Regions from separate parts of the Streptomyces sp. NPDC002886 genome, predicted to be linked through region 3. Evidence: riboswitches for the same ligand, from Rfam matches in the RefSeq annotation. Region 3 holds a riboswitch; each other region holds the start of a gene.
The links. Region 3 has a riboswitch for thiamine pyrophosphate ahead of ACFYYB_RS12630 (thiamine ABC transporter substrate binding subunit). Riboswitches for the same ligand answer to the same signal wherever they lie in the genome.
Positions count from the first base shown of each region.

Region 1: linked by a shared signal. The riboswitch ahead of thiC (phosphomethylpyrimidine synthase ThiC) and the one ahead of ACFYYB_RS12630 (thiamine ABC transporter substrate binding subunit) in region 3 are both predicted to bind thiamine pyrophosphate.
Region 2: linked by a shared signal. The riboswitch ahead of thiO (glycine oxidase ThiO) and the one ahead of ACFYYB_RS12630 (thiamine ABC transporter substrate binding subunit) in region 3 are both predicted to bind thiamine pyrophosphate.

Region 1 is NZ_JBIAPV010000007.1:170,718-180,831, forward strand. Features, by position in the region: gene ACFYYB_RS28895 (metallophosphoesterase) at 1-391, shown strand, start outside; gene ACFYYB_RS28900 (hypothetical protein) at 540-1,352, shown strand; gene ACFYYB_RS28905 (hypothetical protein) at 1,356-2,249, opposite strand; gene ACFYYB_RS28910 (aldo/keto reductase) at 2,497-3,546, opposite strand; gene ACFYYB_RS28915 (hypothetical protein) at 3,660-4,049, opposite strand; gene ACFYYB_RS28920 (glycosyltransferase) at 5,279-6,367, shown strand; gene thiC (phosphomethylpyrimidine synthase ThiC) at 6,479-8,266, opposite strand; TPP riboswitch at 8,261-8,405, opposite strand; gene ACFYYB_RS28930 (YibE/F family protein) at 8,478-9,884, shown strand; gene ACFYYB_RS28935 (SsgA family sporulation/cell division regulator) at 10,065-10,114, opposite strand, start outside.
Region 2 is NZ_JBIAPV010000002.1:421,471-431,584, reverse strand. Features, by position in the region: gene ACFYYB_RS08130 (DUF4396 domain-containing protein) at 1-29, opposite strand, end outside; gene ACFYYB_RS08125 (deoxyribonuclease IV) at 118-978, opposite strand; gene pknB (Stk1 family PASTA domain-containing Ser/Thr kinase) at 1,003-2,961, opposite strand; gene ACFYYB_RS08115 (GNAT family N-acetyltransferase) at 3,181-3,654, shown strand; gene ACFYYB_RS08110 (thiazole synthase) at 3,703-4,506, opposite strand; gene thiS (sulfur carrier protein ThiS) at 4,512-4,712, opposite strand; gene thiO (glycine oxidase ThiO) at 4,709-5,920, opposite strand; TPP riboswitch at 5,918-6,030, opposite strand; gene ACFYYB_RS08095 (NAD(P)/FAD-dependent oxidoreductase) at 6,168-7,415, shown strand; gene ACFYYB_RS08090 (Rv2175c family DNA-binding protein) at 7,612-7,977, shown strand; gene thiE (thiamine phosphate synthase) at 8,078-8,728, shown strand; gene metF (methylenetetrahydrofolate reductase [NAD(P)H]) at 8,864-9,778, shown strand; gene ACFYYB_RS08075 (hypothetical protein) at 9,829-10,114, shown strand, end outside.
Region 3 is NZ_JBIAPV010000003.1:92,449-102,562, forward strand. Features, by position in the region: gene ACFYYB_RS12620 (ABC transporter ATP-binding protein) at 1-621, opposite strand, end outside; gene ACFYYB_RS12625 (ABC transporter permease) at 621-2,237, opposite strand; gene ACFYYB_RS12630 (thiamine ABC transporter substrate binding subunit) at 2,297-3,403, opposite strand; TPP riboswitch at 3,488-3,596, opposite strand; gene rlmN (23S rRNA (adenine(2503)-C(2))-methyltransferase RlmN) at 3,655-4,767, opposite strand; gene ACFYYB_RS12640 (phosphatidate cytidylyltransferase) at 4,861-5,940, opposite strand; gene frr (ribosome recycling factor) at 5,940-6,497, opposite strand; gene pyrH (UMP kinase) at 6,548-7,327, opposite strand; gene tsf (translation elongation factor Ts) at 7,490-8,326, opposite strand; gene rpsB (30S ribosomal protein S2) at 8,462-9,391, opposite strand; gene ACFYYB_RS12665 (murein hydrolase activator EnvC family protein) at 9,644-10,114, shown strand, end outside.

The sequences.
Region 1 (10,114 bases), on a different contig from region 3:
CCACTCGGACACCACCGCCTACCTCGACTACGGCGACTCGGTCGAGGACGTCAACGACACCATCCACGAGCTGCTCAACCGCAACGACGCCGACATCACCTGGGACCTGTTCCGCAAGTTCACCAAGCGCTTCGCCTTCCGCGACGAGGGGACCGGCCCCCAGGCCGTCCGCGAGCTCATCGGCACCTACGGCGGCAGCCGCGTCGTGCACGGCCACAGCCCCATCCCGTACCTGCTGGGCGAGGTCGGCACCGAGGACGGTGACGGCGCACACGGCCCCGAGGCCGTGGTCGGCCCGCACGTCTACGCGGAAGGCCTGGCCATCGCGATGGACGGTGGCGTGACGATGGCGGGCAAACTGCTCGTCGTGCAACTCCCGCTGAACGACTGAGGCTTCCCGGAGCTGGGTATTTCCGGAAAGCCCCTGTCGACGTACGGCGTGGGCGCTCTACCATCGCTCTATCCGTAGCAGGCTCTCCTCCGTTTGTGCCGGCGCCCCGTTCTACGCGGGCATACCGGTCCCTACGGAGCATCGGGGGATGCACATGACCAGCGCTCCGCACCTGCTCACCGAAGACCGACCGGAGTTCGATCGGCTCCTCGACGAGGCGCTGCGCACGGCGAACGCCAGGCCCGAGCTCGCCGCCCTCGGCGAACGGCTGAACGCCGAACAGCTGCGCACCATGGCCATGGGGGCCACCGGGCTGCTGACAGCCGCGGCCGCGGCCGAGTACGACCATTACGTGAAGGTCCGCAAAGAACGGCAGAACGAGATCCTGTCCACCCCCGGAAGCACGGGGGAGGAGGGCGACGGGGAGGGCGGCGGCGCGGGTGTCAGCGCCGTGGTCGCGGTCCTCGCGCCGGTCTTGGCCGGCACCGCCATGCTGATCTTCCTGCTGGTGGGCTACATCCTGAAGATGATCGAACCCGAACCAGCCTTCGCCGACACGATGCTGACGGCGGGCTGGCTGTTCGGCGGGCTCACCGCGGCCGCGCTGCTCTTCGCCGTGATCGGGCTGCTCGTCACGGCCGTCCGCAACAGTTCCACCGAGGTGGCGGCGGACGAGACCGAGGCGGTACCCGACGAAGTGGCACGGGCCCGGGAAGCCTGGCGCAATGCCCTGCTGGAGCGGGGCATCGTGCCGTTCCTCCGGGACGCGCTGGCCGATCCCAGCGCCGGGGCCGGTCTCCCGGCCCCCAGAAAGCCGGGAGCCGGGCGCATCCCCAACCTGGGATACACCCGGCCCGATTTCACCAGTCCGGGCGCCCCAGCGGAGGGGCCCCGTCCCGGCTACTCGTCTCCGGACTTCACCAGTCCGGACTTCGGCGGCCCGGAGACCGAGCCGAAGTGAGCGCTACTGGGCGTTCGGCGAGCCCGAGTAGGCCAGGTCGCCCTTCCACTCGATGCCCTTGCTCCGCAGTCCGAGCATCGGGTTCGGAGCCGGCAGGAGCGGGGTCCAGGCCTCGTCCCAAATGAAGTTCGCGCCGTTCACGTCCCCGTGGGTCTGGTACACCTGGCCGGTCGTGGTCAGCACCTTGATGAACGCGTCATTGCCCTGGGACGCGATGGAGATCCCGCAGGCAAGGCCGACGGGGAAGCCCGGGTTGTCGTCGGGGTCGCTGATGTTCTGCCAGACCGGCACGCCACCGGGCGTGGACGCCCGTCCCGCATACGCGACCCCGCCCGTGAGGGCGGCGTGGAAGTCCTCGGTGTTCGAGGGCGAGTAGCTGTCGATGTCATTGCAGGGACCGGTGGCGCCCGTCGCACCGGTGGCGCCCGTGGCACCCGTGGCGCCCGTGGGGCCCGTCGGACCGGTGGGGCCCGTCGCGCCCGTCGCACCGTTGGTACCCGAGGCACCGGTCGCTCCGGTGGGTCCGGTGGCGCCGGTGGCGCCCGTGGGACCGGTGGCGCCCGTAGCACCCGGGTAGCCGCGCGGACCGGTCGGGCCCGTCGCACCGGTGGCGCCCCTGGGCCCGGTGGGGCCCGTAGCGCCCTTCTGCCCCTTGGGTCCGCGCGGGCCCCGCGGGCCCACCTTGCAGTCGTCGCCGTGAGCCGCCGTCGGCGCACCCGCCCTGTGGCGCTGGGCCTTGCAGTGGTCCGGACCGCCCGACGCCTCGGCCAGCGCGACCGCCGGCGTCGTCAGGCCCGCCAGCAGCAGCGCCACCGAGGCGAGCGTGCCTCCCGCCAGCCAGCCGGCTCGTCGGGGCAACGGCCCCAGGTAGGCACGGGTCTTGTTCTCAGAACTCATGTACAGCTCCTCGCACACACCGGATCGAATCGATCTGCGAAGCCCGGACACAAGGCCGGTCTCCGCGGGCCATCCTGAAGACCCCGACCCCGCGCGTCCGATCGGCGCGCCCATCCGTCAGCGGAACGGATCAGTCCACACAGCCACTTGGCGGCTTGCCGCACGGCCACTCGGGCCTGCGCCTGCGCGGTGTTTCACGTGAAACATCCGTCGCTGTTTCACGTGAAACATCGGAGCGTCCGCCCAATCAGCCGGCGGACCGGTCTCCCGGCAGCCGCCTGCGCTGCGTGACGTCCGCCAGCGCCGGGGAGCGCCAAGCGCCGTCCGGGTGGTACAGATTCCGGCCCGGCTCCACGATCTCGTCGATCCGGTCGAGGGTCGCGTCATCGAGGACCAATGCCGCGCCCTTCACCAGGGCTTCCAGCTGCTCCATGGTCCGCGGCCCGGTGATCACCGAGGTGACGGCGGGATGCGCCAGCGGGAAGGCCACGGCCAGCTCGGGCAGCGTGCAGCCGATGGAGTCGGCGAGCTCCACCAGCTGCTCCACGGCCTCCAGCTTCGCGACGTTGCCCGGGATCGCGGGGTCGAAGCGGGCCGGTGTCAGAGCCGCACGCCCCGAGGTCATGTCGATGGCGCTGCCGAGCCGGTACTTCCCGCTCAGGAATCCCGACGCGAGCGGGCTCCAGGTCAGGACGCCCATCCCGTATCTCCGGGCGACCGGGAGCACACTGCTCTCGATCCCGCGCGCGAGGATCGAGTACGGCGGCTGCTCGGTCCGGAACCTCGGCAGAGCCCGCCGTTCGGCGACGTGGTGCGCCTCGACGATCTCCTCGGCCGGGAAGGTGGAGCAGCCGAAGGCGCGTATCTTGCCGGCCCGGACCAGATCTCCGAGGACGGACAGGGTCTCCTCTACGTCCGTGCCGTGGTCGGGGCGGTGCACCTGGTAGAGGTCGATCCAGTCCGTGTCCAGCCGGCGCAGGCTGTCCTCGACGGCACGCACGATCCAGCGCCGGGAGTTTCCGCTGCGGTTGCGACCCTCGCCCATCTGGAAGTGCACCTTGGTCGCGAGCACGACGTCGTCCCGTCGGCCCTTGAGTGCCTTGCCCACGATCGTCTCGGACTCCCCGGCCGAGTACATGTCCGCGGTGTCCACGAAGTTGATCCCGTGATCGAGAGCGGCGTGGATGATCCGCGCGCACTCCTCGTGATCCGGATTGCCTACCGCGCCGAACATCATCGTGCCGAGGCAGTGCGTGCTGACCTCGATGCCGGTCCCACCCAGAATTCGGTATCGCATGCTCATGCGTCCGGACTCTAGAAGTTGGAGCGCGCTCCAGCGCAAGTACCAAAAGAAGCCGGCCGCTCCATCGGGAGCGGCCGGGTGTTCGGTGTCAGGTCAGGCGCACCAGGTCACTTGCGCGGCTTGGCCGCATGGTTGGACTTGGCCTTGAGACCCGGCGGGATCTTGTTCGGGGACACAGGCGCGGTGAAGCCGCTCATGGAACCGCTCCGGACGAGCACGGCCGGCATGGGCGTCGTCTGCTGGATCCAGGCTTCGTTCCAGATGAAGTTGCTGCCATTGATGTCACCGTGCGTCTGCCACACGGTCCCGGACGACGTCACCACCTTGACGAACGCGTCATTGCCCTGGGCCTCGACCGCGACGCCGCAGACGTTGGCCGGGTAGTTCGGGTTCGCGGGATCGGTCATGGTCGCGACCGTGTTGGTGAGGTCCTGCCAGACGATCGTCCCGCCCGGCGTCGAGGCCTTGCCGACGTACGTCTTCCCACCGGTGAGCACGGTCTGGAAGTCCTCGGTGTTCGAGGGGCTGTAGGCGTCGATGTCGGAACACGGACCGGTCGCACCGGTCGCACCCGTGGCACCCGTCGCACCCGTCGCCCCGGTCGCACCCGTCGCGCCGGTCGGACCCGTGGCACCGTCGACGCCCGTGGCACCCGTCGCACCGTCAGCACCCGTCGCGCCGGTCGGACCGGTCGGACCCGTGGCACCGTCAACGCCCGTGGCACCCGTCGCACCGTCAGCACCCGTCGGACCGGTCGGACCGGTCGGACCCGTGGCACCGTCAACGCCCGTGGCACCCGTCGCACCATCGGCACCCGTCGGACCAGTCGCGCCCGTGGCACCGTCAACGCCCGTGGCACCCGTCGCACCATCGGCACCCGTCGGACCAGTCGGACCAGTCGGACCCGTGGCACCGTCAACGCCGGTCGCACCCGTCGCACCATCGGCACCCGTCGGACCGGTCGGACCAGTCGCGCCCGTGGCACCGTCAACGCCGGTCGCACCCGTCGCGCCATCGGCACCCGTCGCGCCCGTCGCACCGGACGGCCCCGTCGGTCCCGTAGGGCCGGTCGGTCCGGTCGGACCTACGGGCGGGCACCCGTGATGGTGGTCGCCGTGGGGGTCGCGCCCTTCGTGGGGGTTGCGGCCCTCGTCCGGATCGCGGCCGTCGTCGTCTCTCCAGTCGCCGCGCCCCTCGTCGTCCCCGCCTCCCCGGTTCCAGTCCTGCGGCGGCCCGTCGTGCGGCTCGCAGTCCTCGCCTCCGCCCCCGCCCGACGGGACAGCGGCTCTCACCGCCGTGAGCGTCGGCTTGGCCACCGCGACGACGGGGGTGGCCATGCCCACGAGTACGAGGGACAGCGAGGCCAGGGCACCTCCCGCGATCCAGGCACGGTTGCGGGGGACGGGACCAAGCTGAAGCTTGGTCTGGTGCTCACGACTCATCTGCAGCGCTCCTTCGGAACGGAAGGCGAGCCGGAACGGGTGCCGCCCCGGCTGCGAGTTCGAACGTCCCTGGGACTTACGGACGGAGCCGCCCGAATCTTGAGATGGCCGGGGTTTTTATCAGCAGAACGGCTTATCGGACGCCCCCGAACGGCTGCTCCGCCGCCCACCGGGTGGTATCGCCACCGGCGTGCCGCCGACCCATCGGCAGCCGCACTCCCTAACGTCGCCCGCGATCCGTCCGACGAGAGGGTGCTGCGGTGAGGCCGACCATCTGCCTGAACATGATCGTAAAGAACGAGGCGCCCACGATCCGGAAGTGCCTGGAGTCGGTGCGCCCCCTGATCGACACCTGGGTGATCGTGGACACGGGCTCCACCGACGGCACCCAGGACGTCATCCGGGACTGCTTCGCCGACCTGCCCGGCACGCTTCACGAGCGGACGTGGAAGGGTTTCGACGGCAGTCGCAGCGAGGCGGTCGAACTCGCTCGCTCCAGCGCGGACTACCTGCTGTTCATCGACGGCGACGACGAGATGCAGATCCGGCCCGGGTTCCGCATGCCGGACCTCACGCAGGACGCGTACCAGGTCGCGCTGCACGACGGTCCGATCGTCCACTGGCGGCCGGCGCTGGTCGCCACCCGGCTGCCCTGGCGGTACGTGGGCGTGCTCCACGAGTACATCGACTGCGGCACCGAGTACAGCCGGGACGTGATCGAGGGCTTCAACATCCTCTCCGTCGGCGGTGGGGCCCGCTTCCGGGAAGAGGGCCAGCGGGCGAAGTACCTGCGCGACGCGGAAGTCCTCACCGAGGGCCTCGCGAAGGAGCCCGACAACACCCGTTACGCGTTCTACCTTGCCCAGAGCTGGCGCGACGCGGGCGAGCCGGAGAAGTCCCTCGCCGCCTACGACCACCGGGTCGCCATGGGCGGCTGGGCCGAGGAGACCTACTGCGCGCGGCTCTACGCCGCACGGCTCGCGGTCGCCCTCGACAGGCCGTCGGCCGAGGTGATGGACCGCTACCTCCGCGCACACGAGAGCCGCCCCTCACGCGTCGAGGCGCTCGGTGATCTCGCCCGGCTCTGCCGGCTCGAAAACCGCTGGCCCCTCGCCTACCTGTTCGCCCGGCAAGCGGTGAGGGTGCCGCGCCCGGACGACATCCTCTTCGTCGAGTTCGCGTGGCACGACTGGCGGGCGCTCGACGAACTCGCGGTGGCCGCCTACTGGGCCGGCGAGTACCGGGAGTCCCTGGACTGCTGCGAACTCCTGCTCCAGGAAGGCAAACTGCCCGACGACCAGCAGGACCGGGTCCTCGCGAACCTCGAGTTCGCCCGTCGCAAGCTGGGCGTGGGCTCCCGGGCCTTCGCCTGACCTCACACCCCGGACCGGTCCTGCCCGCCCCGGCCCCCCACGACGTACGCAACGGCGGCCCGCGACTCCCCCCTCGGTGTCGCGGGCCGTCCGTATGTGCCGCGACGGGGGTCAGTCCGCCAGCGGCAGGTACACGCGGTTGCCCGCGGCCGCGAACTCGGCGGACTTCTCCGCCATGCCCGCCTCGATCTCCTCGGCGCCCAGGTCGCCACCGTGCTGGCGGCGGATGTCCTGGGAGATCTTCATCGAGCAGAACTTCGGACCGCACATGGAGCAGAAGTGCGCGGTCTTGGCCGGCTCGGCCGGGAGGGTCTCGTCGTGGAACTCGCGGGCCGTGACCGGGTCGAGGGCCAGGTTGAACTGGTCCTCCCAGCGGAACTCGAACCGCGCGTCCGACAGGGCGTCGTCCCATTCCTGGGCGCCCGGGTGGCCCTTGGCCAGGTCCGCCGCGTGGGCCGCGATCTTGTACGTGATGACACCGGTCTTCACGTCGTCGCGGTTCGGCAGGCCCAGGTGCTCCTTGGGCGTGACGTAGCAGAGCATCGCGGTGCCCCACCAGGCGATCATCGCGGCACCGATGCCCGAGGTGATGTGGTCGTACGCGGGCGCGACGTCGGTGGTCAGCGGGCCGAGCGTGTAGAACGGCGCCTCTTCGCAGATCTCCTGCTGAAGGTCGATGTTCTCCTTGATCTTGTGCATCGGGACGTGCCCGGGGCCCTCGATCATCGTCTGCACGTTGTGCCGCTTGGCGATCGTGTTCAGCTCGCCCAGCGTCTTCAACTCCGCGAACTGCGCCGCGTCGTTCGCGTCGGCGATGGAACCGGGGCGCAGGCCGTCACCCAGGGAGTACGTGACGTCGTACGCCGCGAGGATCTCGCAGAGCTCCTCGAAGTTCGTGTAGAGGAAGTTCTCCTTGTGGTGCGCGAGGCACCAGGCGGCCATGATCGAGCCGCCGCGCGAGACGATGCCGGTCTTGCGGCGGGCGGTCAGCGGCACGTACGACAGCAGCACGCCGGCGTGGACCGTCATGTAGTCGACGCCCTGCTCGGCCTGCTCGATGACCGTGTCCTTGTAGATCTCCCAGGTCAGGTCCTCGGCGCGGCCGTCGACCTTCTCCAGCGCCTGGTACAGCGGCACGGTGCCGATCGGCACGGGGGAGTTGCGCAGCACCCATTCGCGGGTGGTGTGGATGTTGCGGCCGGTGGAGAGGTCCATGACCGTGTCGGCGCCCCACTTGGTCGCCCAGGTCATCTTGTCCACCTCCTCCTCGATCGAGGAGGTGACCGCGGAGTTGCCGATGTTGGCGTTGACCTTCACCAGGAACCGCTTGCCGATGATCATCGGCTCGATCTCGGGGTGGTTCACGTTGACCGGCATGACCGCGCGACCTGCGGCGATCTCCTCGCGGACGACCTCGGGGGAGACGTTCTCGCGGATCGCGACGTACTCCATCTCCGGGGTGATCTCGCCGCGGCGGGCGTACGCGAGCTGCGTGACCGCGGCGCCGCCACGGCCGCGGCGGGGCTGGCGCGGACGGCCCGGGAAGACCGCGTCGAGGTTCTTGAGGCCACCGCGCGGAGAGGTGTGCTTGATGCCGTCGTCCTCGGGGCGTACGGGGCGGCCCGCGTACTCCTCGGTGTCACCGCGGCTGATGATCCAGTTCTCGCGCAGCGGCGGCAGGCCCCGGCGCACGTCGGTCTCGATCTGCGGGTCGGTGTACGGACCGGACGTGTCGTAGAGCGTCACGTCCTTGCCGTTGGTGAGGTGGACCTGACGAACCGGCACCCGGATGTCGGGGCGGGAGCCCGCCACGTATCCCTTGTGCCAGCCGGGCTGGCGCTCGGTCTGGCCGTCGGCGTCCTGGCTGACGGCAGGCGTGCGTGCGTCCTGAATGGTCATGAGACCTAATCTCCCTACGCCGGCATTACCCGGTAACAGGTTCGGCGGTCGACGCAGCCTCCTCCCGTACGCATATTCGAATGCGAACGGTGATCAGCGCCCTCTCAGCCCGGTGCTCCGAGCTCCCGCGTTGTGCAAAGTAGGCCCCACGCTAGCGTTATGTGTGGCGTGCTGAACAGTGGGCCCCCTCATCTGTTGCGATGATCAGCCAGTGACGTCCTCGCCGCAGCCCCCCACCGACCCCACGGATCCCGCCGGTCACACCGACCACTCGGGCCATGCGCACGCCGATCCCGGCCACTCGCCCGACCGCGCTCCCGGGCACTCCCACGGCCACACGCACAGCCATGGCCCGGCGGCCCCCGTCTCGAAGCACCTGCGCAAGGTGATCGCGGCCGTCCTGATCCCCTTCGCGGCCGCCGTCGTGATCGGCATGGCGGTGCTCTGGCCCGGCGGTGCGCCGGACCACGCGCGCACCGGAGTGGGCTTCGACCGGCAGACCCAGCAGGGCACGGTCGTCGCGCTCCAGCACCTCGACTGCAAATCCGTGAACGCCGCCCAAGTGCCCGCCACCGGTGACACCTCGACCCCCGAGGGGCGCGAGGCGCTCGCCGAACAGAACGGCGAGTGCAAGAAGGCCACCATCAGGGTCGGCAGCGGTCCCGACAAGGGGCGCGAGTTCTTCGAGATCGTCCAGCCCGGCGCACCACGACAGTTGACGGACGGCCAGGACGTGGTGGTCGCCTACGCCCCCGACGCGCCCCGCGATCTGCAGTACTCCGTGATCGACGTGAACCGCAAGCTGCCGATGGCCCTGCTCGCCGGAATCTTCGCCCTCGCGGTCGTCCTCGTCGGGCGGATGCGCGGGCTGTTCGCACTCATCGCCCTCGTCGTCAGCTTCGCGGTGCTGACCCTGTTCATCCTCCCGGCGATCCTGCAGGGGTCGAATCCTCTGGTCGTGGCCGTGGTCGGAGCCAGCGCGATCATGCTGATCGCCCTCTACATGTGCCACGGGCTGACGGCCCGCACCTCGGTCGCGGTCCTCGGCACCATCATCTCGCTGCTGCTGATCGGCCTGCTGGGTTCGCTGTTCATCGACTGGGCGTTCCTCAGCGGCAACACGGACGACAACACCGGGCTGATCCACGGGCTCTACCCGAACATCGACATGAGCGGTTTGCTGCTTGCGGGTGTCATCATCGGATCGCTCGGCGTACTCGACGACGTGACCGTCACTCAGACCTCGGCGGTCTGGGAACTCCACCAGGCAGACCCGTCGATGGGCCCGCGCGGGCTCTACCGGGCGGGCATCCGCATCGGGCGCGACCACATCGCCTCGGTGGTGAACACCCTGGTACTGGCGTACGCGGGCGCGGCGTTGCCCCTGCTTCTGCTGTTCTCGATCGCGAACAGCAGCATGGGTTCGGTGGCCAACAGCGAGCTGGTCGCGGAGGAGATCGTACGTACCCTCGTGGGCTCGATCGGACTGGTCGCCTCGGTACCCGTGACGACGGCGCTGGCCGCACTCGTGGTGTCCGCCGACAGGGCGGAATCCCCGGCGGCCACAGCGGCCTCGGGGCCGCTCCGCGGCGGCCGGGGCCGGCGACGCAAGCGCTGAATGGCGGACCGGCGGGCGCGGCTGGTCAGTTCGCGCACGCGGCCGGTCGTGTGGAACGGCAGGGTGGAGCGCTCAGCGCGTCGGCACGCTGAGCCGTGGTGCGTGATGATGCGGTGATGCGGATGGTGCCGTACTGCTTGCCGGCACACCCTGGTCAGCGGGCGTACCGCCGGGCTTCGGTCAGCCCGCGTTCTGCTCGTTCTGCTGCGACTCCGCGAGGATCTTGTCGA
Region 2 (10,114 bases), on a different contig from region 3:
TCGTGCTGCTGCTCGTGCGGGTGTTCCATGACAACCCCCTGGCGAGGAACGCCGGATAGCGGCTCTGTCGGTCGATATGACAGAACCGTATACCCCCCAGGGGTATTCCTCAACGGATCATCCGAGCTCGCGCAGCTCCTTCAGCAGCGCCACGTCCGCGGCATGCCCATCCTTGCCGCCCGGCGTCTCGGTGATCAGGGGGACGCCCTCCATCGCCGGATGCGTGAACAGTTCCGCGAAGGCGTCCCGGCCGATGTGGCCCTGCCCGATGTTCGCGTGCCGGTCCTTGTGCGCGCCCACGCCCTCCTTGGAGTCGTTGGCGTGCACCAGCTTCAGCCGGCCCTCGCCCACCGTGTCCACCAGCAGGTCCAGCGTCCGCTTCGTGCCGCCCGGCTCGGCCAGGTCGTGCCCGGCCGCGAAGACGTGGCAGGTGTCGAGGCAGATCCCGAGCATCGGATGCCGGTCGAGGGCGTCGAAGTACGGGCCGAACTCCTCGGCGGTCGAGCACAGCGAGGACCCCTGCCCGGCCGTGGACTCCAGCAGCAGGAAGGGGTCGTCGTCGTGCGTCAGCTCGTCCAGCAGCGGCAGCATGTGCTCCCTGACCTGCGCGTACGCCGCTTCGCGCGGCCGGCCCCCGGTCGCCGAGCCGGTGTGCACGACCACCCCGAGCGCCCCGATCGCCCGGGCCCGGCGCAGCGAGTGCCGCAGCGATTCCACGGACTTCTCCACGGTGGCCTCGGTGTGCGAGCCGAAGTTGATCAGGTAGGGCGCGTGGACGTACGCCGGGATCCCCTCCGCCGCGCAGGCCTCGCGGAACAGCTCGTCCTGGGCCGGATTGCCGACCGGAGTGGCCCAGCCGCGCGGATTGGCGACGAAGACCTGCACGGCCTCGGCGCCCATCTCGCGGGCGTACGTCAGCCCGACCGAGGCGAGCCCGCCCGCGACGGGCACGTGCCCGCCCACTGGATTGCGGCTCATCGAGTCGTTGTTCATGGCGTGCGGTTACAGCCCCTTGGTCCTGATGGTGATCGTGCTGCCCTCGGCGGCGTTCTGGCCCGCGGGGACCGACTGGGAGTCGACGGTGTTGCTGAAGGAGAGGAAGGGCTTGTCGACCTTGACCTTGAAGCCCAGTCCCTCCAGGGTCGCGCGGGCCGCGTCGGCCTCCTGGCCGGTGACGTCCGGGACCGGGATCTGGCGGGGGCCCTTGGACACGGTGAGGGTGACGGTGTCGCCTGCGGCGGCCTGGCTTCCGGCGCCGATCGACTGGTTGGCGACCGTACCGGCGGGGGAGGGGGAGTTGACCTCCTCGGGGGCCGTCTCCACCTTCAGGCCGAGGCCCTCCAGGGTGGAACGGGCCTGGTCGAGGGAGATGCCCGTGACGCGCGGGACCGGCACCGCACGGCCCTTGCTGACCACCATCGCGACCACGGTGTCGAGGGACCTCTTCTGGCCGCCGCCCGGGTTCGTGCTGATCACCGAGCCCTGCGCGACGTCCTGGCTGAAGGCCTGCGTGACGGCCCCCGGCGTCAGCCCGGCCGAGGTCAGCTCGGCCTTCGCGGCCTCCAGGGGCTTGCCCTTGAGGTCGGGAACCACGACGACCTCGGGCCCGCGCGAGATGGTGAGCGTCACGGCGCCGTTGCCGCGGATGCGCTTGCCGCCGGCGGGGTCGGTGTTCATCACGGTGCCCTTGTCGAAGGCCGCGCTGAACTTCCGGTCGACCCGCTTCACCCCGAGCCCGGACGCCGACAGCTGGGCCTTGGCCTCCGCCTCGGTCTTGCCGAGCAGGTTGGGGACCTTCGTGAACTGCCCGGAGCTGATGTACCAGACGCCCGTACCGAGGCCGAGGAAGAGCAGGACCCCGATCACGACGAGCAGCGGTCCGGGGCGCCGGATCCGCGCGGCGGGCGGCGCCGATGCCGATGTCGGGGGTAGCGGCGGGGCAGCGAGCCGGGAGGTGTGGGACATGGGCTCGGCGTGCGAGGCGTGCGTGACGTGTGAGGAGCGCGAGGCGTGTGCGGCCGGGGTGGTCACCGGGCGGGGGATCACGCTGGTGCGGTCCTCGGCGGCGGTCCGCTCCGCGGCCCGCGCCTGCGGCGGGACGGCGTCCAGCTCGGAGTCGGCGAGCTGGACGCGGGCCTCTATGGCCAGCCCGAGGAGGGCGGCCGCGTCGTAGGGGCGCAGATCGGGGTTGCGCGCGGTGGCCTGGGCGACGAGCTCGTCGAGCGCGGCGGGCAGCCCGGGGACGGCGGCCGACGGCGGCGGGACGTCCTCGTTGAGGTGCTGGAAGATCACCTGCGCGGGATTGGAGCCGGTGTGCGGCTTGGAGCCGGTGAGCATCTCGTAGAACACGACCCCGCAGGCGTAGACGTCCACGCGGGTGTCGGTGACGCCGTTCTCGATCTGCTCGGGGGCGAGGTAGGAGACGGTGCCGAGGACGGATCCGGTGGTGTTGGTCACGGAGTCCACGGACCGCACCAGCCCGAAGTCGGCCACCTTGACCCGGCCGTCGTCCCCGATCAGCACGTTCTCGGGCTTCATGTCCCGGTGTACGAAACCGGCGCGGTGCGCGGCGCCGAGGGCGGCGAGCACGGGTTCGAGGATGTCGAGGGCCGCGCGGGGCTGGAGCGCGCCGCGCTCCCGGAGCACGTCGCGCAGGGTGCAGCCGGACACGTACTCCATGGCGAGGTACGTGTACGGGCCGTGGGTGCCCTGGTCGAAGACGGCCACGACGTTGGGGTGCGCCAGGCGGGCCACGGACTTCGCCTCACGGATGAACCGGTCGACGAAGCCGGGGTCGGCGGCGAGGGCCGGGTGCATCACCTTCAGCGCGAGGACCCGGTCCAGCCGGGTGTCGACGGCCCGGTAGACCGTGGCCATGCCGCCGGCCGCGATACGGGCGTCCACGCGGTAGCGGCCGTCGAGCGTCTGCCCGACGAGGGGGTCATCCAGGGTCGTGTCCACCCGCCGATTCTACGAGGGCCGCCCGCGCCCCCGTCCCGGGTGGTGGGGGGTTGCAGCCCAGCTGTGACGTGGGCGGGGCCCTCGCCCCTTCGGGCGGGGAGCGGGGCCGGGCCCGATCGGCCGGATGACGTGACCCTGTCCGCGCGGGTGCGCTGTTCGAGGGTGACAGACTCGTCGGGCACCCCGCGGTTTCGAGTGACCAGATGGAGGACGAGCGCAGTGAAGATCGTGGTGGACGACCTCTCCGGCCCTGAGATCGCCGTGTTCTTGGACGAGCACGTCCAGCAGATGCGGTCCATCACGCCTCTGGAGAGCAAGCACGCCCTCGATCTCGATGCCCTCCGCAAGCCCGGGATCACGTTCTGGTCGGTGAGGGACGGCGACGTCCTGGTGGGTTGCGGTGCGATCAAGAGGCTGGATCCGGGCCACGCGGAGCTGAAGTCCATGCGCACCGCGCCGATACGCAAGCGGAGCGGCATCGCGTCCCTGCTGCTGGAGCACATCATCGCCGAGGCCGCGCGCATGGGGTTCACGCGGCTGAGCCTGGAGACCGGCTCGGCCGCGTTCTTCCTGCCGGCCAGGAGCTTGTACGAGAAGTTCGGGTTCGTCCCCTGCGCCCCGTTCGCCGACTACCGGCCCGACCCCAACAGCGCGTTCATGACGAGGGAGGTCCGGGCGGCGGCCGGCCGCTGAGCCGCGCCGGTGTCGGGGGCCGCGCGCGCAGGGCCCCGTACCGTCTCCTCAGAACGCCGGGCGTTCCGGGTCCAGGGTGGCCCGGCCTTCCACCGGGGAGGAGGCTTCCGCGAAGCGGCGTTGGGGGATGCGGCCCGCGCGGTGGGCCAGGCGGCCCGCCGATACCGCGTCCCGCATGGCCGCGGCCATCAGGACGGGGAGCTGCGCCCGGGTCACCGCCGAGGCGAGCATGACCGCCGCGCAGCCCAGTTCCATGGCCAGGGCCACGTCCGAGGCCGTTCCGGCTCCCGCGTCCAGGATGACCGGGACCCCGGCCCGCTCGGTGATCAGCTCGAAGTTGTGCGGGTTGCGGATGCCCATGCCGGAGCCGATCGGGGACCCGAGCGGCATGATCGCCGCGCAGCCCACGTCCTCCAGTTTGCGGGCGAGGACCGGGTCGTCGTTCGTGTACGGGAGGACCGTGAAGCCCTCGTCGACCAGGATCTCTGCCGCGTCGAGGAGTTCAACGCCGTCCGGCAGGAGGGTGCGCTCGTCCGCGACGACCTCCAGTTTGATCCAGTCCGTCCCGAGGGCCTCCCGGGCCAGCCGGGCCGTCAGTACGGCCTCGCCCGCCGTGAAGCAGCCCGCGGTGTTGGGGAGGACCGCGATGCCCAGGCGGTTCAGGACGGACAGGACCGAGCCCTGGACCGTCGGGTCGAGGCGCCGCATCGCGACCGTGGTGAGTTCGGTGCCGGACGCGACCAGCGCCCGTTCCAGGATGTCCAGGCTCGGGGCCCCGCCGGTGCCCATGATCAGGCGCGAGGAGAAGGTCCGGCCGGCGAGGGTGAATACGTCGTCGGAGGTGTCCGCCATGGTGTTCAGCCCCCCTGGACCGCGGTGAGGACCTCGACGCGGTCGCCGTCGGTCACGGAGGTGTAGGGCCACTGGCCGCGCGGCACCACGGTCTCGTTGAGGGCGGCCGCGACCCCCTTGGTGGCCTCGGTGAGGGTGGCGATCACGGTGGCGAGCATGGTCCCGTCCGCGATCTCGTGCGGCTCGCCGTTGACGGAAATGGTCATGCGAACGACTCCTGTCGCGTGAGGGGGGACGTGGCGGTGGAGGTGGGGGTGAAGCGGCGTGGGGTGAAGGGGCGGGCGATCTCCGGGAGTTCGCCGGTGGTCAGCAGGTCCGCCATCACGTCCCCGGTCAGCGGGGTCAGCAGGACGCCGTTGCGGTAGTGCCCGGTGGCCAGGTGCAGCCCCGGGAGTTCGGTCGGGCCGAGGAGGGGGGCGTTGTCCGGCGACCCGGGCCGCAGTCCGGCCCGGGTCTCGACCAGGGGGAGTTCGGTGATCCCGGGGACCAGTTCGTGGGCGTCGCGCAGGAGTTCGTAGACCCCGCCCGCGGTGACCGTGGTGTCCCAGCCGAGTTCCTCGCTGGTGGCGCCGAGGACGAGTTCGCCGTTCTCGCGGGGGACGAGGTAGACGTGGCTGCCGCGCACCACGGCCCGTACGGTCCGCGACAGGAACGGGGCGTACGAAGGCGGCACCGCGAGGCGCAGGACCTGGCCCTTGACCGGCCGTACGGGGGCCACGGCCTCGGGCGGTACGCCGTCCAGCCGGCCGCTGAGCGAGCCCGCGGCCAGTACCACCTGGTCGGCGCGCAGCTCCGTACCGTCCGCGTCGTCGAGGACCGCGCCGCAGGCCCGGTCGGCGGCGGTCAGCAGCCGGGCCGCACCGGCGCGGTGCAGGGCGACGCCGGCCCGTTCGCAGGCGGCCAGCAGGGCGGCCGCGAGGCGGCGGGGGTCGACCTGGTGGTCGCCGTCCACGCGCAGGCCGCCGCGGACGCCCGGAGCCAGCATCGGCTCCAGGCGGCGGCACTCGCGGCCGGTCAGCCACTCGGACTCCAGGCCGCAGCGGCGCTGGAGGGCGTGCAGTTCGCGCAGGTGCAGCCGGTCGTCGGCGTCGAGGGCGACGGCGAGGGTGCCGCAGGCGCGGTAGCCGATGTCCATGCCGCCGCTGGCTTCGGCGAGCTCGGCGGCGAACTCGGGGTAGCGGGCGGCGGAGGCGAGGTTGAGCCCGAGCAGGGTCTCCTCGCCGTAGTGCAGCTCGGTGACGGCGGCCAGCATGCCGGCCGCGACCTGGGCGGCGCCGCCGCCGGGGGCCGGATCGGCCAGCGCGGTGCGCAGCCCGCGCCGGGCCACCCGCCAGGCGGTGACCAGGCCGATGATGCCGCCCCCGATGACGAGGACGTCGTAGCCGGGACTCCGGCTGTTCCTGGATGAATGCATGGGCGTCCAGCCCCTCCCTTCGCCGGCATGACCCGGATCAGGTTCGTACGGTCGGAGGCCGGCCAGCCTCCCTCTCAGCCCGGTACGCCCGGACTCCCGCGATAGGTTCCGTGCCAGAGTAACGGTGAGGCGGACGGCCGGTAAGGCTGCCTCCCCGGAGGCGGTGTCGTGCCGGTGTCCGCCCGGATCCCGGCCGGTCGCCATCCCGCTATTCCTGACGGACCGTCAGTTGATTAGGCTGGGCCGCGTGAGCGAGCAGACGCAACAGCAGACGCAACAGGCGGAAGACACTCGGCGCGGCGTGGTGATCGTCGGCGCCGGAATGGCCGGGGTCCAGACCGCGGTCGCCCTCCGGGAGCAGGGCTGGACCGGCCCCGTCACCCTGCTGGGAGCCGAACCCCACCAGCCCTACGACCGGCCCCCGCTGTCCAAGGCGGTGCTCCTCGGCAAGGCGGAGGACTCGGCCTTCGACGTCGACTTCGAGGAGCTCGGCATCGAGCTCCGCCTGGGGGTCGAGGTCACCGGGCTGCGGGCCGCCGACCGGGAGGTGGACACCGAGGCGGGCCCGGTCCCGTACGAGGTCCTCGTGCTGGCGACCGGCGCCCTCCCGCTGACCCTGCCCGGCGCGGAGGGCGTCCCGGGGGTGCACCTGCTGCGCACCCTGGACGACGCGGCCCGGCTGCGGCCCGTCCTGGCGGCCGGTACCGCGGTGGTGGTGGTCGGGGCCGGGTGGATCGGCGCCGAGTTCGCCACCGCCGCCCGCGAGGCGGGCTGCGCGGTGACGGTGGTCGAGGCGGCCGACCGGGTACTGGCGGGCGCGCTGCCCGCCGAGGTCGCCGAGCCGATGGGGCGCTGGTACGCCCAGGCGGGCGCCGAGCTGCTGACCGGCGCGCGGGTGGCCTCCGTGGAGCCGGGCCGGGTCCTGCTGGCCGACGGGCGGGAGCTGCCGGCCGGGGCGGTGGTGGTGGGCATCGGCGCCCGCCCGGCCACCGGATGGCTGGCGGGATCCGGCGTGGAACTCGGTGCGGACGGGGCGGTGGCCGCCGACGAGTGGCTGCGCACCTCGGTGCCCGCGGTGTACGCGGTGGGGGACTGCGCCTCGTTCCCGTCGGGGCGCTACGGGTCGCGGCTGCTGGTGCACCACTGGGACAACGCGCTCCAGGGGCCCCGGGTGGTCGCGGCGGACATCCTCGCCGGGGGCTCCGGGGAGCAGGTCTACGACCCGGTCCCGTACTTCTGGTCGGAGCAGTTCGGCCGCTTCGTGCAGTACGCGGGACACCACGGCTCCGCGGACGCGATGGTGTGGCGCGGCGACCCGGCGGACGACACCTGGTCGGTGTGCTGGCTGCGCGAAGGCCGGCTGGCCGCGGTCCTCGCGGTGGGCCGGCCGCGCGATCTGGCGCAGGGGCGCCGGCTCATCGAGTCGGGCGCCCCGGTCGACCCGGCGAAGGTCGCGGACCCGGGGACCGCACTGAAGTCGGCCCTCCTGGCCTGACCCGCGGGCGTCCGTCCCGGGCCCGTCCCGGAGCTGCGCCCCCGGGACCCCGGGCCCGGGGTCCTGTTTCCGGTCCGCTCGGGCCCCGTGGCCGGTCCCGTTTCCGGCCCCGTTTCCGGCCCCGGCTACGGGGCCCCCGCCCCGGACGGGGTCGCTCGGGTACCGGCGGGCAGTCCGAGATGGCAGGCTTGTGCTCGTGACCGAGATTGACGCAAAGATCGATGCCCTTGTTCCCGCCTGGCTGTACCTCCCCGACATCGCGGAGATGCTCGACATCGAAGTGACCAAGGTTCGCCAGCTGGTCAAGGAGGGGCAGCTGCTCGCGGTGCGCCGCGGCGAGAACCGCTCCCTCCAGGTCCCCGCGGCCTTCCTCGACGGGGACAAGATCGTCAAGGGGCTGGTCGGTCTGCTGACCGTGCTCCGCGACGACCGCTTCACCGACGCGGAGATCCTGGAGTGGCTCTTCACCGCCGACGAGACCCTGCCCGGCACCCCCGTGCAGGCACTGAGCGAGAATCGCGGCACGGAGGTGAAGCGCCGCGCTCAGGCGCTCGCCATCTGACCTGAATCCGCCGTACGCGCGGTGTGCGGGCCCGTCCGGGTCCCGCACACCGCGTACGTGCGTCCGGACGTCCGTACGACACACCACCCCGGGGGTACCCATGTCCGCCATCGCCGCCCAGCTGTCCGATGCCCGGCTCTACCTGTGCACGGACGCCCGCAAGCGGCAGGGCGACCTCCCCGAGTTCCTGGACGCCGTCCTCGCCGGCGGCGTGGACATCGTCCAGCTCCGCGACAAGGGCATGGAGGCGGGCGAGGAGCTGGAGCACCTCCAGGTCTTCGCCGAAGCGGCCCGCCGCCACGGCAAGCTGCTCGCCGTCAACGACCGGGCCGACGTCGCGCACGCCATCGGCTCGGACGTGCTGCACCTCGGCCAGGGCGACATCCCGGTGCCCGCCGCCCGCGCCATCCTGGGCAGGGAGATCCTGATCGGCCGCTCCTGCCACTCCGAGGCGGAGGTCGACGCGGCCGCCGCCGAGCCCGGCGTGGACTACTTCTGCACCGGCCCCTGCTGGCCCACCCCCACCAAGCCCGGCCGGTTCGCCCCCGGCCTCGGCCTCGTCCGGCACGCGGCCTCCCTCGCCCAGGACCGGCCCTGGTTCGCCATCGGCGGGATCGACGCCGGGAACCTGGACGAGGTCCTGGACGCCGGTGCCTCCCGCGTCGTGGTCGTACGGGCGCTCACGGAGGCCTCCGACCCCGGCGCCGCCGCCTCCGACCTCGCCAAGCGGGTCCGCGCCCGGCTCGGCTAGCGGGCCCCTCGAGGGCAGCGGCCGGCAGCGGCCGCCCCCCGGCCGCCCGCGCTCGCGCCGCCCCGCCGTCTCATTTCCGCGTCCAATCCGTGGACAACGCTTCGACGGACACCGGACCGCGTCTAACCTCCCCGTATGGCCCTTGGTACCTCTTCCACCTGGTCGGACCGTGCACACACGGTCCGCGACCTCATCGCGTCCGGGCGCTCGTACTCCTTCGAGTTCTGGGCCCCCAAGACGGAGAAGGGCGAGCGCAACCTCTGGAACGCGCTCCGCCGGGTCGAGGCGGTGGCCCCGAGCTTCGTCTCCGTCACCTACGGGGCCGGCGGCTCCACCCGGGGCGGCACCGTCCGGGCCACCGAGCAGATCGCCGCGGACACCACGCTGACCCCGGTCGCGCACCTCACCGCCGTCGACCACTCGATCGCCGAGCTGCGCAACGTCATCGGACAGTTCGCCGACGCGGGCATCCGGAACATGCTCGTCGTGCGCGGAGACCCGCCGGGCAACCCCATGGGCGAGTGGGTGCCGCACCCCGAGGGCGTGCACTACGCGGCGGACCTGGTCCGGCTGGTCAAGGAGTCCGGCGACTTCTGCGTCGGCGTCGCGGCCTTCCCCGAGATGCACCCGCGCTCCTCGGACTGGGACACGGACATCCGGCACTTCGTGGACAAGTGCCGCGCGGGCGCCGACTATGCGATCACACAGATGTTCTTCGATCCGGAGCACTACCTCCGGATGCGCGACAGCGTCGAGAAGGCGGGCTGCGAGACCCCGATCATCCCCGAGGTCATGCCTGTTGTGAACATCAAGCAGCTCGACCGGCTCCCGCAACTCAGCAACGCGGTCTTCCCCGCGGCCGTGAAAGAGCGCATGCTCGCGGTCAAGGACGACGCGGCCGCTGTACGCTCCATTGGCATCGAGTTCGCCACGGAGTTCTGCGCGCGGCTGCTGTCCGAGGGTGTCCCGGGGCTGCACTTCATCACGCTGAACAATTCCACGGCGACGCTGGAGATCTACGAGAACTTGGGCCTGCACCAGCGGGCCTGACCGGCCGTACCGTTCCCCCGCGCGGGCGGCCGTACCGAGAGGTGCCCCGCATGGGAATGACGGTCCTCTACATCGCGTTCGGTTTCGTCGCGCTGTGGCTGCTTGCCGAGGTCCTGATGCAGTACAAGGCCCGGCTGCGCTGGCGCCTGCTCGCGTTCGCCGGGTTCGTCGGCGTGGTCGCCGGTGTCGTGCTGCCCTCGGTGCTCGTCATCGGGGCCGGAGCCGTCGCGTTCGCGGTCGGCCAGACGTTGGTGACCCTCTCCTTCCGCAAGGGCTTCGTGTCCGGCTGGGCGCTGCGCCGGGGCAAGGCCCCCGAGCCCGAGCTCCCGCAGAGCC
Region 3 (10,114 bases):
CATGACGACCACCCGGTCGGCCAGCGCGAACGCCTCGCCCTGGTCGTGCGTGACGGCCAGCACGGTCGTGCCCAGTCGCGAGAACAGCCCCCGCAACTCCACCACCAGCCGCTCCCGCAGCCCGCGGTCCAACTGCCCCAGCGGCTCGTCCAGCATCAGGAGCCGCGGCGAAGGCGCCAGCGCCCGCGCCAGCGCGACCCGCTGCTGCTCGCCGCCGGACAGCGAGGCCACCGCCCGGCCCTGCGCACCGGGCAGCCCGACGAGCTCCAGGAGCTCGGTGACCCGGGCCTCGGAGGCCTGTTTCGAAGCGCCCCGCATCCGCAGCCCGAACGCGACGTTCCCGCCCACGTCCCGGTGCGGGAACAGCTGGTGGTCCTGGAACATCAGGCCCACCCCCCGCCGGTGTACGGGCACCGCCGCATGGTCGGCGCCGCCCAGCAGCACCCTCCCGCCGGCGACGGGCTGCAGCCCGGCCACCACCCGGAGCAGGGTGGACTTGCCGCTCCCGCTGGGCCCCAGCACGCACACGATCTCGTGTTCGGCGACCGCCAAGTCCACGGCGTCCACGACCGCACGCTCACCGAAGCGGACCGACACCCCTTCCAGCTGAAGCAGGGTCATCAGAACTCTCCGGAGGTCTTGTCGGGTCGCAGTCGCTCCAGCGCCAGCAGGGACACCGCGCACACCAGCATCAGAATCGTGCTCAGGGCCATCGCCTGCCCGTAGTTCATCTCCCCGGCCCGCCCCAGCAGCCGTGCCACGGCGACCGGCAGCGTCGGATGGTCGGGCCGCGCGATGAAGACGGTCGCCCCGAACTCCCCGAGGGACACGGCGAAGGCGAAGCCCGCCGCGATCAGCAGGGCCCGCCGCACCATGGGCAGGTCCACCTCCCGCCAGGCCCGCAGCGGTGAGGCGCCGAGCACGGCGGCGGCCTCGCGCAGCCGTCCGTCCACCGCGCGGAGCACCGGCAGCATGGTCCGTACGACGAAGGGGACGCCCACCAGCGCCTGCGCCAGCGGCACCAGGATCCACGAGGTCCGCAGGTCCAGCGGCGGCTCGTCGAGGGTGATGAGGAAGCCGAAGCCGACGGTGACGGCCGACACCCCCAGCGGGAGCATCAGCAGCGCGTCGAAGCCCCGTACGAAACGGCCCGCGCGCCGGGTCAGCGCGGCGGCCGCGAGCCCGCCGACGACGAGCGCGATGGCCGTGGCGGCGAGCGCGTACTGCAGGGAGTTCCAGATGGCCTCCAGCGGTGGCACCAGGAACGTTCCGCCGCCCGCGCCCACCTCCTGGAGCGCCCGGTAGAAGCCGAAGCCGTAGCCGCCGGGGGCGTCCAGCGAGCGCTCGACCAGCACGGCCAGCGGCGCCACGATCAGCAGCGCCACCGTCAGCAGCACCCCGCCGAGCAGGGTGCGCTGGGCCCAGCCGCGCGGCCGGTGCGTGGTCCGCCCCGGGTCGACGAGCCGCAGCGCGGTCTCCCGCTTGCGCACGGTCCAGGAGTGCACGCCGAGGATCGCTCCGATGGCCGCGAACTGCACCATCGTCAGCACCGCGGCCGTCGGCAGGTCCAGGAGCTGCGCGGTCTGCCGGTAGACCTCCACCTCCAGGGTGGAGTACGCGGGCCCGCCCAGGATCTGCACGACACCGAAGGAGGAGAACGTGAACAGGAACACCATCAGCGAGGCGGCGGCGACGGCCGGGCCCAGCGCGGGCAGCGTCACGCGCCGCCAGGCGGCGAACCGCCCGGCGCCGAGCACCCGGGCGGCTTCCTCCTGACGCGGATCGAGCTGCGCCCACAGTCCGCCGACCGTGCGGATGACCACGGCGTAGTTGAAGAAGACGTGCGCGAGCAGGATCGCCCACACGGTCGTGTCGAGGCGGATCCCCCACACCTTGTCCAGCAGGCCGTTGCGCCCCACCAGTGCGAGGAAGGCGGTGCCGACCACGACGGTCGGCAGCACGAACGGCACCGTCACGAGCGCCCGCAGCAGTTGTTTGCCGGGGAACTCGAAGCGCGCGAAGACGTACGCGCCGGGGAGTGCGATCAGGAGCGTGAGCGCCGTGGACGCGAGCGCCTGCCAGGTGGTGAACCAGAGCACGTCGCCGATGTCGGGCCGGGCCAGCACCTCGCCGATCCGGCCGAACTGCCAGCCGGCGTCCGTCTTGAGCCCGCGCCCGACGATCGCGGCCACGGGGTAGGCGAAGAACAGCCCGAAGAAGACGAGCGGCACGGCCATCAGACCGAGCCTGACGGCCGTGGCCCGCCCGCTCTCCTTCGGTACGGAACTCAACCGTCCTACTTCACGACGAGCGCGGTCCACGCCTTGACCCACTGGTCGCGGTTCTTGGCGATGGCCTCGGGGGCGACCGTCTCGGGCTTCTCGATGACCACGCCGTGCTTGGTGAACAGCTCGGGCAGCGCCGCGTCCTTGGTCACCGGGTTCACGAACATCTGGAGCGGCATGTCCTCCTGGAACTTCTTGGAGATCAGGAAGTCCAGCAGCGCCTTGCCGCCTTCCTCGTTCTTCGCGCCCTTGAGCAGACCCGCGAACTCGGTCTGCCGGAAGCACGTGCCCGTCGAGACGCCCGTGGGGGCCACGGCCGGCTGCGGCTCGCCGTAGAGGACCTCGACGGGCGGGCTGGAGGCGTAGGAGACGACCAGCGGGCGGTCGCCCTTGGCCTTCTTGCCGCCCGCCGAGCCGGAGAAGCGCTCGTTGTAGGCCTGCTCCCAGCCGTCGACGACCTCGACGCCGTTGGCCTTCAGCTTGCTCCAGTAGTCCTTCCAGCCCTCGTCGCCGTACTTGCCGACGGAGGCGAGCAGGAAGCCGAGGCCGGGCGAGGAGGTCGCGGCGTTCTCGGTGACCAGCAGGTTCTTGTACTCCGGCTTGATCAGGTCGTCCAGCGTCTGCGGCGGGGCGAGCTTCTTGTCGGCGAAGTAGGCCTTGTCGTAGTTCACGCAGATGTCGCCGGAGTCGACCGGGGTGACCCGGTGCTCCTTGTCGAGCACGGACTCGGGCTTCACACCGGCCAGCCCCTTGGCCTCGTACGGCGTGAAGATGCCGTTGTCGAGGGCGCGGGAGAGCAGCGTGTTGTCCACGCCGAAGAAGACGTCGCCGCGCGGGGAGCCCTTGGTGAGGATCTCCTGGTTCAGTGCCGTGCCCGCGTCTCCGGACTTCAGGACCTTGACGGTGTACCCGCTCTGCTGCTCGAACTCCTTGAGGACCGCTTCGGTCACGTTGAAGGAGTCGTGCGAGACGAGAGTGATCGTCTTGGACTTCGGGGCGGCCGACGCGGAGGCCCCGGCGGACTTGTCCTTGGCGTCGCCGCCGCCGCAGGCGCTGAGCGTGGTGACGCCGAGCGCGGCCGCGAGCGCGACGCCCGCCATCTTCTTGGTGGTGCTCATTGGTGCATTCCTCCTGGGATGTCCAGGAGAAGACGCGGCCCTGCCCGGCGCTCTGTGGAGCGGACGCCGGGCAGGGCGCAACAGCTTGAGTGATGACCGAACTTCCTACCCCGAATGACCGGGGCGAGGTTCAGAGGGTCTGCGGTGACGGTTACCGCACTCTCAGCGCTGTGGCGCTCCCCTGTCGGAATATGAAATTGGTTCGGCCACAGGGTACCCCGTGGCCGAATGCCCACCTCAACTGGCGGAAATCAGCGCTCCGAGGCGGCGAGCTGGCCGCACGCGCCGTCGATCTCCTGGCCACGGGTGTCGCGTACGGTCACCGGCACTCCGTGGCGGGCGATGGCCTCGACGAAGGCCTTCTCGTCCTCGGGGCGCGAGGCGGTCCACTTCGAGCCCGGCGTCGGGTTCAGCGGGATCAGGTTGACGTGCACGCGCTTGCCCTTGAGCAGCCTGCCGAGCAGGTCGCCGCGCCAGGCCTGGTCGTTGATGTCGCGGATCAGGGCGTACTCGATGGAGATCCGGCGGCCGGACTTCTCCGCGTACTCCCAGGCCGCACCGAGCACCTCGCGGACGTTCCAGCGGGTGTTCACGGGGACCAGGGTGTCGCGCAGCTCGTCGTCCGGGGCGTGCAGGGAGACGGCGAGGCGGCACTTGAAGCCCTCGTCGGCGAAGCGGTGCATCGCCGGGACCAGGCCCACGGTGGAGACCGTGATGCCGCGCTGCGACAGGCCCAGGCCGTCGGGCTCCGGGTCGGTCAGGCGGCGGATGGCGCCGACGACGCGGTTGTAGTTGGCGAGCGGCTCGCCCATGCCCATGAAGACGATGTTCGACAGCCGGGCGGGCCCGCCGGGGACCTCGCCGTCGCGCAGGGCGCGCATGCCGTCGACGATCTGGTGGACGATCTCGGCCGTCGACAGGTTGCGGTCCAGACCGGCCTGGCCGGTGGCGCAGAACGGGCAGTTCATGCCGCAGCCGGCCTGCGAGGAGATGCACATGGTGACCCGGTCCGGGTAGCGCATCAGCACGGACTCGACGAGCGTGCCGTCGTGCAGCTTCCACAGGGTCTTGCGCGTGGTGTCGTCGTCGCAGGAGATGTGGCGCAGGACGTTCATCAGGTCCGGCAGCAGCTCCTGCTGGAGCTTCTCGCGGGACGCGGCCGGGATGTCGGTCCACTCGGCCGGGTCGTGCGCGTACCGGGCGAAGTAGTGCTGGGAGAGCTGCTTGGCCCGGAACGGCTTCTCACCGATCGCGGCGACGGCCTCCCGGCGCTCCTCGGGCGTGAGGTCGGCGAGGTGCCGGGGCGGCTTCTTCGCTCCACGAGGCGCGACGAAAGTGAGCTCTCCCGGGACAGGGCGGGCCATGGCAGGTACTCCTTGTAAGACGAAAGGCGCGCCGCAGAAGCAGCGCGCCTTCCAAGAGTAACCGCCCTGCCTGTACGGGCGCCTTTTCGCAGGTCAGCCGGTACCGACGAACAGCGCCAGCAGCAGCCAGACCACGGGGGCCGTCGGGAGGAGGGAATCCAGCCGGTCCATGATGCCGCCGTGGCCCGGCAGCAGGGTGCCCATGTCCTTGATCCCGAGATCCCGCTTGATCATGGATTCCCCGAGGTCGCCGAGCGTGGCGCTGACGGCGACGGCGAAGCCGAGCACCAGGCCCTGCCACCAGACGCCCCCGTCGATCAGGAACTCCATGCACAGCGCGCCGGCCCCCATCGCGAAGGCCACCGCTCCGAACAGCCCCTCGCGGGTCTTTCCGGGGCTGATGCGCGGGGCGAGCTTGGTCTTGCCGAAGCGCCACCCGACCGCGTAGGCCCCGGTGTCGCTGACCACGGTCAGGAGCAGGAAGGTGATCACCCGCTGCGGCCCGTCGTCGGCGGTGAGCAGCATCGCGACGAAGGTGGCCAGGAAGGGCACGTAGAACGCCGCGAAGGCACCCGCCGTGACGTCCCGGAGGTAGTCCTCGGGCGGCTCGGTCATCCGCCAGACGAGCACCGCCAGCACCGTCAGCGCCATGGCCACCCAGGCGCCCTCGGCCCCGCGGACGTATCCGGCGATGACCATGGCCGCGCCGCCGATGGCGAGCGGGACCAGCGGGGCCTTGATGCCCTTCTTCTCTTGCAGTCGGGAGGTGAGCTCCCACAGGCCGACGACGACCGCCACGACGACGACGCCGACGAAGACCGCCTTGACGATGAGCAGCGAGGCGAAGATCACCGCACCGAGGCCCACTCCGACCCCTATGGCGGCCCGCAGGTCCCGCCCGGCCCGCTTCTTCTGAGGCGGGGGCGAGGCGTCCTGCGGTGCCGGCGAAGGCGGGGTCGGCGGGGGGCTGGGCATGGGCTCCTGCGGCGGTGTCTCGGCGCGGAAGAGGGGGCCGCCGTCAGCGGCGGCCCCCCGATCGCGTGCTTCCCGGTCGTCGAAGTCACGGCCGGCGGCATCGGGCACGATGGGCATGGGCCGAGTGTGCGGGCCCACCAGCGCATCGTAGGCGGGACCCGCCGGAACCGGCTCCGGCTGCCAGGAAGTGTCGTTCATCAGACTTCGAGGAGCTCGGCTTCCTTGTGCTTCAGCAGCTCGTCCACCTGCGCGACGTACTTCGCGGTGGTGTCGTCGAGCTCCTTCTCGGCGCGGCGCACCTCGTCCTCGCCGGCTTCCTTGTCCTTGACGAGCTTGTCGAGGGCGTCCTTCGCCTTGCGGCGAATGGCGCGGATCGACACCTTGGAGTCCTCGGCCTTGGTACGCGCGACCTTGATGTACTCCTTGCGGCGGTCCTGCGTCAGCTCGGGGAAGGTCACCCGGATGATGCTGCCGTCGTTGCTGGGGTTGACGCCCAGGTCGGAGTCGCGGATGGCCGTCTCGATGTTGCGCAGGGCGCTCTTGTCGAACGGGGTCACGATCGCCATGCGCGGCTCGGGGACCGAGAAGGAGGCGAGCTGGTTGATGGGCGTGATGGCGCCGTAGTACTCCGCCACGATCTTGTTGAACATCGCCGGGTGCGCACGACCGGTGCGAATCGCGGCGAAGTCTTCCTTGGCGACGACGACGGCCTTTTCCATCTTCTCCTCGGCCTCGAGGAGGATCTCTTCGGTCACCACGTGCTCCTGCATGTCAGAAATGGATGGTTCAGGCGGACGGGGCCTGCTCAGGCCCGGGTGCCCTGGTCGCTCACGAGCGTGCCGATCTTCTCACCCTTGACGGCTCGCGCGATATTGCCCTCGGCGAGCAGCTCGAAGACCAGGATGGGCAGCTTGTTGTCGCGGCACAGCGTGATGGCGGTGGCATCGGCGACCTTGAGGTCGCGCGACAGCACCTCGCTGTACTCCAGCGCGTCGAACTTCACCGCGTCCGGGTTCTTCTTCGGGTCGGAGTCGTAGACCCCGTCGACGCCGTTCTTGCCCATGAGCAGGGCTTCCGCGTCGATCTCCAGGGCACGCTGGGCGGCCGTGGTATCGGTGGAGAAGTAGGGCATGCCCATGCCGGCGCCGAAGATGACGACGCGGCCCTTCTCCAGGTGGCGCACGGCGCGCAGCGGGATGTACGGCTCGGCGACCTGGCCCATGGTGATGGCCGTCTGGACGCGGGAGTCGATGCCTTCCTTCTCCAGGAAGTCCTGGAGGGCGAGGCAGTTCATGACGGTGCCGAGCATGCCCATGTAGTCGGACCGGGCCCGGTCCATGCCGCGCTGCTGGAGCTCGGCGCCGCGGAAGAAGTTGCCACCGCCGATCACGATCGCGATCTCCGCGCCGTCGCGGACCACCGCGGCGACCTCGCGGGCGATGGCGTGGACCACGTCGGGGTCGACGCCGAGTCCTCCGCCACCGGAGAAGGCCTCGCCCGACAGCTTCAGCATGAAGCGGCGGCCCTTCTTGTCCTGGTCGCTCTTGTCGTGGGAAGCGGTGTGGGTGTCCACGCCCTGATTCATGGAGATCTCCTCGTGCACATACGAAGAAGGCCATTGCCGGTGGGTCCTCGCGGTTCCCTCTACGGCAATGGCCTCCTCGTCAGATCTGCGGTCGCCCTGCGCGAACGCGGGCGACTGCTTCAGACCCTACCGGGGTCCGGTGTCCGTCGCGTACGGACGGACTCAGATGCCGACCTTGATGCGCGAGAAGCGCACCAGGGTGACACCGGCCTCGTCCAGAACCTTCTGGACGGACTTCTTGGCGTCCAGGGCGTAGGCCTGGCCAAGCAGCGTGTTGTCGCGGAAGAAGCCGTTGACACGACCCTCGACGATCTTCGGCAGCGCGGCCTCCGGCTTGCCCTCGGCGCGGGTGACCTCTTCGGCCACACGGCGCTCGGACTCGACGACCTCGGCCGGAACGTCCTCGGCGGCGAGCCACTTCGGGGCGAACGCGGCGATGTGCTGCGCGACGCCGCGGGCGACCTCGGCGTTCTCCTTGTCGAGCTCGACCAGGACACCGATCTGGAACGGCAGGTCGGGCATGGTGCGGTGCATGTACGCCGAGACGTAGCCGCCGGTGAACTGCGCGAAGCGGTCCAGGACGATCTTCTCGCCGAGGTTGGCGTTGGCCTCGTCGACGAACGCCTGCACGGTCTTGCCGGGCTCGATCTCGGACGCCAGGAGCGCCTCGACGTCGGCCGGGGACGTGGCGGCGATGTGCTTGGCCAGCTGCTCGGTGACTGCCTGGAACTTGTCGCCCTTGGCGACGAAGTCCGTCTCGCACTTCAGCTCGACGAGGACACCGGAGGTGTTGTCGTCGGAGATGACGGAGACGACGGCACCGTTCTCGGCAGAACGGCCTTCGCGCTTGGCGACGCCCTTCTGACCCTTGATACGGAGTGCCTCGACGGCCTTGTCGACGTCACCGTCGGCCTCGACCAGCGCGTTCTTGCAGTCCAGCATGCCGACGCCGGTGAGCTCGCGGAGCTTCTTGACGTCAGCGGCGGTGTAGTTCGCCATGAGTCTGTGATTCTCTCTCGAAGTCGTAGATCTACGGGTGAACGGCGGAGGAGGCGCGCTTGTGGCGCGGCTCCCCCGCCGTCATCGTCCGTGCTGTGAGTGCCCGGCGCATGAACGCCGGGCGCTCTCAGTGGGTCAGGCCTGCTCGGCGTCGGCGGCCGGAGCCTCGACGACGGCCTCGGCGACGACCTCGGCCTCGGCGGCCGGAGCGGCCTCAGCCTCGGCCTCGACGGCGGGGGTCTCGACAGCGGCCTCGGCCGGAGCGGCCTCAGCGTCGTCGGCCTTCTTCTCGCCCTCGAGCAGGTCGCGCTCCCACTCGGCCAGCGGCTCGGCAGCGGCCTTCTCGCCCGGCTTCGAGTCGCCAGTGGCGGCACCGGAACGGGCGATGAGGCCCTCGGCGACGGCGTCGGCGATCACGCGGGTGAGCAGGGTGACGGAGCGGATCGCGTCGTCGTTGCCCGGGATCTTGTAGTCGACCTCGTCGGGGTCGCAGTTGGTGTCGAGGATCGCGACGACCGGGATGTGGAGCTTGCGCGCCTCACCGACGGCGATGTGCTCCTTCTTGGTGTCGACGATCCAGACGGCGCTGGGAACCTTCGACATCTCGCGGATACCACCGAGGGTCTTCTCCAGCTTGATCTTCTCGCGAGAGAGGACCAGGAGCTCCTTCTTGGTGAGACCCGAGGCGGCGACGTCCTCGAAGTCGATCGCCTCAAGCTCCTTCAGACGCTGAAGGCGCTTGTAGACGGTGGAGAAGTTGGTGAGCATGCCACCCAGCCACCGCTGGTTGACGTAGGGCATACCAACGCGCGTCGCCTGCTCGGCGATGGCCTCCTGGGCCTGCTTCTTGGTACCGACGAACATGATGGAACCGCCGTGGGCGACGGTCTCCTTCACGAACTCGTAGGCGCGGTCGATGTACGACAGCGACTGCAGCAGGTCGATGATGTAGATGCCGTTGCGCTCCGTGAAGATGAAGCGCTTCATCTTCGGGTTCCAACGGCGGGTCTGGTGACCGAAGTGGACGCCGCTTTCCAGCAGCTCCCGCATCGTTACGACGGCCATGGCCATCTCCTTGTTTTCTCGGTTTGGTTCCTGACGCCCCTGTCGCGCCCTGCCCCCGTAGAGGGGACCGAGAGACGCTGTCACCTGGCCCTGAGGGGCCGGTGCTGGGGCGTGCGAAGTCGACCCGGTGACCCGGATCGCCACAAGAAGTGTACGGGACCCGGTGGTATGCCGGATGACGCGGTTGTCCACAGCGCCCCGCCCGTCCACAAGCCCCGGCGCGACCGGCTCCGGGGCGGGACCCTGACCCCCATGACGAAGCTGCTGCTCACCCTGGCCCTGACGCTCGGCCTCGCCCTGGGCCCGCCCGCGCCCGCGCCCGTACCGGGGCCGCGGCCTGCTCCGGGGGCCATGGGCGCCTCGGGGGTCACCGGCGCCTCGGGGGTCACGGGCGGACGCCCGCTCCCCGCGCCCCTCACGGTGGTCCGCTGGTGGGACCCACCCCCGACCCCGTACGCGGCGGGCCACCGCGGGGTGGACCTGGCGGCGCCGGTGGGCGCGGAGCTCCGCGCGGTCGGTCCGGGCCGGGTGCACTTCGCCGGCCCGGTCGCGGGTCGCGGCGTGCTCTCGCTGACCCTCCCGAACGGCCTGCGCACCACGTACGAGCCGGTCCGCCCGCTGGTGGCGGAGGGCGCCGAGGTCACGGCCGGCCAGGTGGTGGCCGTCCTCACGGACGGCACGCACTGCCCCCGGTCCTGCCTCCACTGGGGTCTCCTGCGTGCG